Regions from separate parts of the Vibrio sp. E150_018 genome, predicted to be linked through region 2. Evidence: predicted binding sites of a transcription regulator. Region 2 holds the regulator's gene; each other region holds the start of a gene.
The links. Region 2 encodes PurR, which represses purine synthesis genes. Its sites were predicted from a motif close to TNANGNAAACGTTTNCNTNA; they were not measured.

Region 1 (2,211 bases), on a different contig from region 2:
AGATCATAATGCCACCCATCACAGGAACAGGAATGGTTTGTAGTACTGCGCCTAACTTACCAACAAACGCCAATACCAGAGCTGTCACTGCTGCCCATGTCATGATCACAGGATTAAACGCTTTAGTGAGCATTACCGCTCCAGTCACCTCTGAGTAGGTAGTATTGGGTGGTGCACCAAACATAGCTGCTGCCATAGTTGCCACCCCATCACCAGCCATAGTTCGATGTAAGCCAGGTTTTTTCAGGTAATTTTTTCCAGTCACATTAGAAATCGCCAAAATATCACCTACATGCTCAACCGCTGGCGCAATCGCCACTGGGATCATAAATAGTATCGCATTGATATTAAACTCAGGGAAAGTAAAGTTAGGCACTGCAAGCCAAGCCGCCTGTTGAACAGGTGAAAAATCTACTACGCCGAAGAATAAGCTCATGATATAACCAGAAACAATACCACCAAGAATCGGCACTAATTTAAAAAAGCCCTTACCCATTACGCTTAAAATAATGGTCACAATCAAAGAAACAGCAGAAATCCATAATGCAGAATCATTAGCAACAATTTGAATACCACCATCACCACTTTTACCTAGCGCCATATTCACGGCCGCAGGTGCCAACCCCAGACCGATAACCATGATCACTGGGCCAACGACCACCGGTGGTAGTAACTTATGAATGAAGCCACTGCCACGCACTTTAATCACCGCGCCTAATATCACATACACAGCACCCGCAGTCATCAAACCGCCTAAAGTACTAGCAACACCCCATGCCTGGATGCCGTACATTATAGGAGCAATGAAAGCGAAAGAAGAAGCAAGAAAAATGGGAACGCTTCGCTTGGTAATCACTTGAAAGATAAGAGTACCGATACCAGCACCGAATAACGCAACGCTAGGATCTAACCCAGTTAAAAGAGGAACTAAAACCAGTGCGCCAAATGCTACGAATAACATTTGAGCACCTTGTAATATCTGGAACATACGCAGCCTTCATCCTTTATAAAAAAACCGATGAATTTTAGCATTAAAAAATGCATGTTTGCTGAAACATTTTAGGTAATTCTTAACAATATCCATTAAGAAACCGTTTACCTTACGATAAAATACACGAAATCCTTATTTAAACTAACTTATGTTAGATCCTCAATACCTACCCTTGCCATTCATACAGGGCTGGAATTTGCAGTTGTTGATTATCAAACGTCACAATCAAACTACCGGGTAAAATCAGGTCCAACTTAACCAAATTATTAATCACCCACTCCCCTTCATGCACATTATTGCCATTCACTTTAATCCAACGGCTTTGAGGTTTAGAAGAGTACATGTGGGTTTCAAAATTCATTTTTGGTAGGCGACCTCGATACTCACTTTCATGCCCCACCAAATTAATCGCATCTTGCGGCTTAGTAGGCATCGAGGTGATTTTCGTTTGAGGCTTACTTTGAGCAGGATGTTTTTCTAGTGCTGATTGAAAACGCTGAGCAAGCTCCGGTGATAAGCCAGAAAGATCAAGATCATCGACATTCCAATCTTGCTTTGAGGCATGGCTAACATTGACTTGATCCGTTTTAATGCGCTGTCCTTCTGATGGCGCATTATGTCGAGTCACGGTCGTGATCGGTTTAGTTTTTATTGGTAAAGGTTTAGCGACCAATTTGGGTAATACCACTAATCCGGTTAGTTCAGGATAAGGTAACAACTTGGCCAATGGCTCACTTTTCCCACTTGATTTTTTTTGCTCAAGCCTAGTCGCTTGTTTTTGATTTTTTGAAGTACCTGTAGCTTCAAGCTGAGACGATGTGTTCGCTGTCTGATTGAAATGCAAATAAGTCATCACTGCCAATATCACAATAATAGGTAACACAGCAAACAGCCCAACCAACCACCAGCGCGTGATTTTTCTGGCATTAACGAGAGCTGGGGAGGATAAATGAGGCTGTGATATTTGCGCTTGATAAGCTCGCTCTGATTGTTGAAGTGCTTTCATTACTTCGGACATTACTTATCCTCCGTGGCTAACGGTAAGATATTATCAACCACACTCGGCGCTTTATTATTAACATAACTATCAAGCAGCATCAGTGTTCTTTTGCCTGCGATACCATCAACATTAATGCCTTGCCACATTTGAAAGGCTTCCACTTTATTCTTCACACTTTGATCAAACTGACGACGCTCTTTTAACGGTTCACCTAATACTT
Region 2 (2,211 bases):
TGGTTCAGAAAAATCATGAGTAACCGGTAGGCTAGAATCGACTTTTTGCCAATTTGGTAAGCTTGAAGTGAAAGGGCCGTAGAGTAATTGACTATTCTTCATTGATTTGAAATTCTCACCATTAATCCAAACCATATCGACACTACCACCAGAGTGTTTTCCGGCAGTTTTTTCAGCGAGTAAACGAGTAGTGGTTTCGGAAATGTCAGAAACTTTTACATGGTGAAGTGCTACGCCATACTTTTGCTTCACTTGCTTCGCAACCCAACGAAGATAGTTATTAATTTCTTGGCTGCCACCCCAAGCATTAAAGTACACATCTTGTCCTTTTGCTTGTTGCTCAACTTGTTGCCAATCCAACTGGCGAATAGAGCCATCTTTAGCAGAAGAAAGCAGCGGGAGGGTGAGAAAAGCGAAGCTAAGTAATAGACGTTTCATATATATCCTCATACAAAATGGATAGAGAAATTTAACTTAAAAATATAGACAGATGATAAGCCTAAAAAATTTCAAAAAAAAACCAACGACATCAGCGTTGGTTTTTATTCATTATTTGTTTAAGGTTACTACTATTTCAGAGATTTTACCGAAGAACGTTCAAGAATCTCAGGGAACATCTCAAATGTTTGTTTAGCGTGGTTTTTATCTTTAATACGCTCTAATAAAATCTCTACGGCATTTTTACCTAAACGACGTTTTGGTTGGTGAACTGTAGTCAAAGGTGGTGAAAAGTAAGGTGAGATATCAATATTATCGTAACCAATCACTGAGATATCTTCTGGTATTTTCATGCCTTTTTCTTGTAAACGACTCATTAAGCCAAGTGCCATAATATCGTTAAAGCAGAAAACTGCGGTTGGTTTTTTATCCATCGCAAGAATTTTATCTGCAGCAATTACTGCGGTATCACACTCAAAGTTACCTTCAAGTAACCACTCTTCTGGAAGCGTTAAACCCTCTTCCGCTAATGCGCGCTTACAACCAGAGATACGTTCTTTACAGGCGACTTTCTCGAAATGACCACTGAGGCAAGCAATGTCTTTATGGCCCTGATCCATCAGGTAGCGAGTAGCTAAATAGCCACCTTCTTCAGAGTTATCGATGATTTTATCCGCTTGAGAGCTTTCTGGGCCCCAGTCCATAACAACTTTAGGAATATCAGGGTGACCGTCTAGCATTTCTTGTAGATCAGCATCTAAGTCTGAACACATCACTAAAAGACCATCAACACGTTTGCCGGCGAGCATGCGGATATAATCACGTTGTTTGTCAGCGCGACCACCTGTATTACATAGGATTAGCGTATAACCTTTGCGGTAACAATAACTTTCTACACCATCCACTACTTCGGCAAAAAATGGGTTAGTAGATTGTGTTACCAACATCCCAATAGTGCTGGTGGTATTGCATTTAAGACTACGGGCAACGGCACTTGGGGCATAATTCAGTTCTTTCACTGCGGCCATGACTTTTTCTTGAGTTGCTTCTGCAACAAAGCGAGTCTTATTGATGACATGTGACACTGTTGTGGTGGAAACACCTGCAATACGTGCGACATCTTTGATTGTAGCCATAGTGAATTTCCTTTATGCCGACACTTTCGCCGGATTTATTCTAATCTAAAAAGATAAAAGTCGCCTTCAATCAGCGACTTAATTTTATTCTGTATTTTATGCTTGAATATATGAGCTACGATTTTAGTCTTAAATGCTATGCCTGACAATCAGATATGGCATTTTTATGACTAAACGGACATCGCATGTTAGCGACAACGTTATCGATTGCTCGAGTATTATCTCGTTATTCTAATATTGTAGTGGTACCAGAGTTCTTTTGGTTAGTCAGTGTATCGCGCAGTGAAGACCACCAACGACCTAGTTGCTCATACCAATAACGTTCACTTTGTTCAAGATATTTCGCTTGTGGAGAATACTTATCCCATGGTTGCTTAATATCATCAAAAGCTAAGTAATTGGTTGGTGCAGGAATAGGTTCAAGCCCGGCTTTTTTAAACTCAACAATTGCACGTTTCATGTGACTAGCAGAGGTGATTAAAACCATACGTTTATCCGCAACGAAACCTGCTGCTTGATGTGCTTCATCCCAAGTATCTTGAGCGCTTTCTAATAAGATAATATCCGACTTCGCAACCCCTAATGACACGGCAACATTAGCCATCATTCGCGCATTGCTTACTGATGTGCCACCGTC
Region 3 (2,211 bases), on a different contig from region 2:
CAAGAACAAGTCATGTTGGTTGAACGTTCGGGGTCTTATTTACTGATAAATGTGAAGTCAGCATCAGGAAGCAAATATGTCTCAGTTGATGGCATGCAAACGTTTTGGGAAAAAGGTGACGAAGCTACCATTACTTTAAATAATGAAACCTTCACGGATTGCTTTAAAGTTAAAGAATAAAAATGATGAAACTAAAAAAGGGTCGTTGAACCCTTGTTGTCATTATGATTTAGGTCGTTTTTGGTTTAGATTCATTTATTGTTGGTATCTAACAGTATAACGAGTTGGCTTATGGTTCATTGCTAATGTGATGTTTAATACCATCGCGCCGAGTACGGAAAGGGCAATAGTCCAACTAGATACAAAAAACAGTGATGCAATCACAATACTGCAATCGAGCAACATTTGAGTTTTACCAACAGAAATTCCGGTTTTATCTTGGATTAATAAACAGATGACATTAAAGCCACCTAAGCTTGAACGATGACGAAATAAGATCAGCATGCCAATACCAATTAATAAGCCACCGGCTACCGAACTAAAAATCTCATTGATCTTGCTTAAAACGATAACATTATGTAGTTGATCGGCAAAAATAGCGACTAATGCGCCACAGATTAGACTATTAACCGCAAAGGCTTTGCCAAAGCGTAGCCAAGCTAAAGCATAAAAGGGTAGGTTAATAAAAAAATATAGGGTGCCAAAGGATAAAGTGGAAAGCTGGCTCAGTAATAGCGCCAATCCTGTTGTGCCACCAGTGATGAGTTGTGCTGAGGATAGGAAATACACCCCTAATGCTACTAAAAAACTGCCGACTAATAGTGCAATCCCATCTTCTCGTTTTGTGTGTTTTTCCATCATTGAAATAGTTTTTTTGTCCATAATTAACAAAATAGTAATGAATGAAGTGTAATTATGGTAGTTATGGGGGAAAATTAAGGTTAAGGGATTGTATTTGAATGTTTACGAAAATGTAAACTCATTATGAGCACTGTACACTATGAAAGGAAAATGATGGAAATCTGTTCACCATTACTTTTCTTCAACCTAAATGTTAAGCTTTTGCATACAGAAAGTTGAGATTGCTACTTTCTGATATGGAGCAAATTAGGTAGAATACTACCCATCAAAAACAGCAACGAAAACGTTTGCTTTGTGTCGTTGACTGTATTTTTACGAAACTTACCGTTTTTATGGACCTTTCGGGTTTTTTAGGACTTTCAGATAATCTGAACCAGGAGATACAAATGCTTAAGCGTGATATGAACATTGCGGATTACGATGCGGATCTTTTTACCGCAATTCAGGAAGAAACTCTTCGTCAAGAAGAGCACATTGAGCTTATCGCTTCAGAAAACTACACTAGCCCACGTGTAATGGAAGCCCAAGGTTCTCAGCTAACCAATAAATACGCAGAAGGTTACCCAGGTAAGCGTTATTACGGTGGTTGTGAGTACGTTGATAAAGTAGAAACTCTTGCTATTGAACGTGCTTGTGAATTATTCGGCGCAGAATATGCAAACGTACAGCCTCACTCTGGTTCTCAAGCGAATAACGCCGTTTATATGGCACTACTAAATGCTGGCGATACCGTATTAGGTATGAGCCTAGCACACGGTGGCCACTTAACGCACGGTTCTCCAGTAAACTTCTCTGGCAAGCTTTATAACATCATTCCTTATGGTATTGATGAAGCGGGCCAAATCAACTACGAAGAAATGGAAGCGTTAGCGGTTGAGCACAAGCCTAAGATGATCATCGGTGGTTTCTCAGCCTACTCTCAAGTATGTGATTGGGCACGTATGCGTGAAATTGCAGACAAAGTTGGTGCTTACTTATTCGTTGATATGGCGCACGTTGCAGGTTTGATTGCTGCTGGTGTTTATCCGAATCCAGTACCTCATGCTCACGTAGTGACGACAACTACTCATAAAACGCTTGCTGGCCCACGTGGTGGTTTAATTCTTTCTAATGAAGGTGAAGAGCTTTATAAGAAACTAAACTCAGCGGTATTCCCTGGTGGTCAAGGTGGTCCTCTAATGCACGTAATCGCAGCAAAAGCGGTTGCTTTTAAAGAAGCACTGGAGCCTGAGTTTAAAGAATACCAAGCGCGCGTTGTTGCGAATGCTAAAGCGATGGTTGCTGAGTTTATCGCTCGCGGTTACAACATCGTTTCTGGTTCAACAGAAAACCATTTATTCCTTGTTGATC
Region 4 (2,211 bases), on a different contig from region 2:
TACTAATTAATTCCATCTTCCAGATAATTTTCTGCAATGGCGCTGTTTATTGAGTACCGAAGATCTTATCACCAGCATCGCCCAAGCCCGGAACAATATAACCTTTATCATCCAGTTTTTCGTCAATTGCAGCAGTGTATAGCTCAATATCTGGGTGCGCTTTTTCTAAAGCTTCGATGCCTTCTGGAGCAGCAACGAGCACTAATACTTTGATGTGGTTACAACCTTGCTCTTTTAACAAGTCAATCGTTGCAATCATAGAGCCGCCAGTAGCTAACATTGGGTCAACGACTAAAGCGATACGCTCATTAATGCTAGAAGTTAACTTGTTAAAGTATGGGATTGGTTCGAGTGTTTCTTCATCACGGTATACACCAACAACGGAGATTCTAGCACTTGGCATGTGCTCAAGTACGCCATCCATCATCCCTAAACCAGCACGAAGGATCGGCACAACAGTGACTTTTTTACCTTTAATTTGGTCAATTTCAACCGGGCCATTCCAGCCTTTAATTGTCACTTTCTCTGTTTCAAAATCAGAGGTCGCTTCATAAGTGAGTAAACTTCCCACTTCAGTTGCTAACTCACGAAAACGTTTTGTGCTGATATCGCTTTCGCGCATTAGACCAAGCTTATGCTTAACCAGTGGGTGTTTAACTTCTACGACTTTCATGTCCAACTCCGTGCTTAATTTTGATAAACAAGAGAATTATATACCCAAGTCACTTCAAGATGCGAGTTTCAGCAAGAATAAAACAAGCTTTAGGCAAGACAAATTGAATATGATCATAGTGATTCTATCTCTGTTCAAGTATACACCTCAAACTGACCAAAATTTATTGATAGAACTCATTAAATTTTTTGACCAATCATTGAAGTAAAAAAACTGACGCAAACGTTTTCCTTTTCGCTTCATCCCCTGTTAGAATAGCCCCGTTTTTCACATCCAATCAAATCAAAGGCGAGGATATCCCCGTGAGTGGTAACAATTCTTCTCTAAGCTATAAAGACGCTGGTGTTGATATTGATGCAGGTAATGCATTAGTCGATAAAATTAAAGGTGTGGTAAAACGCACTCGTCGCCCTGAAGTTATGGGTGGCATCGGTGGCTTTGGTGCATTATGTGAGCTACCAACCAAATACAAGCAGCCGCTTTTAGTTTCTGGCACAGATGGTGTTGGAACAAAACTGCGTCTGGCTTTGGATATGAAAAAACACGACACCATTGGTATCGACCTTGTCGCCATGTGTGTAAATGATTTAATCGTTCAAGGTGCAGAACCTCTTTTCTTCCTAGACTACTATGCAACAGGCAAACTAGATGTTGATACCGCAGCAGAAGTGGTAACTGGCATCGGTGAAGGTTGTATCCAAGCGGGTTGTTCTTTAATCGGTGGTGAAACGGCTGAAATGCCTGGCATGTACGAAGGCGAAGACTACGATGTCGCTGGCTTTTGTGTTGGCGTAGTCGAAAAAGCAGATGTTATCGATGGCACAAAAGTAGCCGCTGGTGACGCTTTAATCGCGGTAGGTTCAAGTGGCCCTCACTCAAACGGCTATTCACTTATTCGTAAGATCCTTGAAGTGTCTCAAGCTGATTTAAATGAAGACCTAAACGGTCGCACTATCGGTGAACACCTTATCGAGCCAACTAAGATCTACATCAAATCAGCGCTTAAAATGATTGAAAAGCATGATATCCATGCGATTTCTCATATTACTGGCGGCGGTTTCTGGGAAAACATTCCACGCGTATTACCAGAAGGCACTAAAGCAGTGATCGATGGTAACAGTTGGGAGTGGCCAGCAATTTTCTCTTGGTTACAACAAAAAGGAAATGTTGAAACCTACGAGATGTACCGTACCTTCAACTGTGGTGTAGGCCTGATTGTGGCACTTCCACAAGATCAAGCACAAGCCGCTGTAGAACTACTTAATGCTGAAGGCGAAAATGCTTGGATCATCGGTCAAGTAGCAACAGCTGAAGCGGGTGAAGAGCAAGTCGAAATTAAATAAGCAAACAGCCGAAAGTCCAATTGACTTTCGGCTGTTCCTATTTGGCAAGGAATGTATGAAAAATATCGTTGTATTAGTTTCAGGTAATGGAAGCAACCTACAAGCCATTATCGATGCTTGTGAATCCGAACAAATTCAAGCCAAAGTCACGGCAGTGTTTTCAAACAAAGCCGACGCTTATGGTTTAGAGCGTGC

Region 1: ACE3G9_RS03200 (uracil-xanthine permease family protein) is a predicted target of PurR. The motif match lies at 1,084-1,103, and genes of this name have one in related genera.
Region 3: glyA (serine hydroxymethyltransferase) is a predicted target of PurR. The motif match lies at 1,137-1,156, and genes of this name have one in related genera.
Region 4: purM (phosphoribosylformylglycinamidine cyclo-ligase) is a predicted target of PurR. The motif match lies at 888-907, and genes of this name have one in related genera.

The regions. Positions count from the first base shown of each region.
Region 1 covers NZ_JBHGNY010000002.1:112,792-115,002, reverse strand. The annotation lists gene ACE3G9_RS03200 (uracil-xanthine permease family protein) at 1-988, opposite strand, end outside; gene ACE3G9_RS03195 (general secretion pathway protein GspB) at 1,158-2,009, opposite strand; gene ACE3G9_RS03190 (AAA family ATPase) at 2,009-2,211, opposite strand, start outside.
Region 2 covers NZ_JBHGNY010000003.1:109,581-111,791, forward strand. The annotation lists gene ACE3G9_RS05260 (ABC transporter substrate-binding protein) at 1-438, opposite strand, end outside; gene purR (HTH-type transcriptional repressor PurR) at 570-1,574, opposite strand; gene elyC (envelope biogenesis factor ElyC) at 1,801-2,211, opposite strand, start outside.
Region 3 covers NZ_JBHGNY010000014.1:88,158-90,368, reverse strand. The annotation lists gene ACE3G9_RS13385 (MliC family protein) at 1-180, shown strand, start outside; gene ACE3G9_RS13380 (YitT family protein) at 256-858, opposite strand; gene glyA (serine hydroxymethyltransferase) at 1,248-2,211, shown strand, end outside.
Region 4 covers NZ_JBHGNY010000014.1:20,778-22,988, forward strand. The annotation lists gene upp (uracil phosphoribosyltransferase) at 47-673, opposite strand; gene purM (phosphoribosylformylglycinamidine cyclo-ligase) at 976-2,016, shown strand; gene purN (phosphoribosylglycinamide formyltransferase) at 2,072-2,211, shown strand, end outside.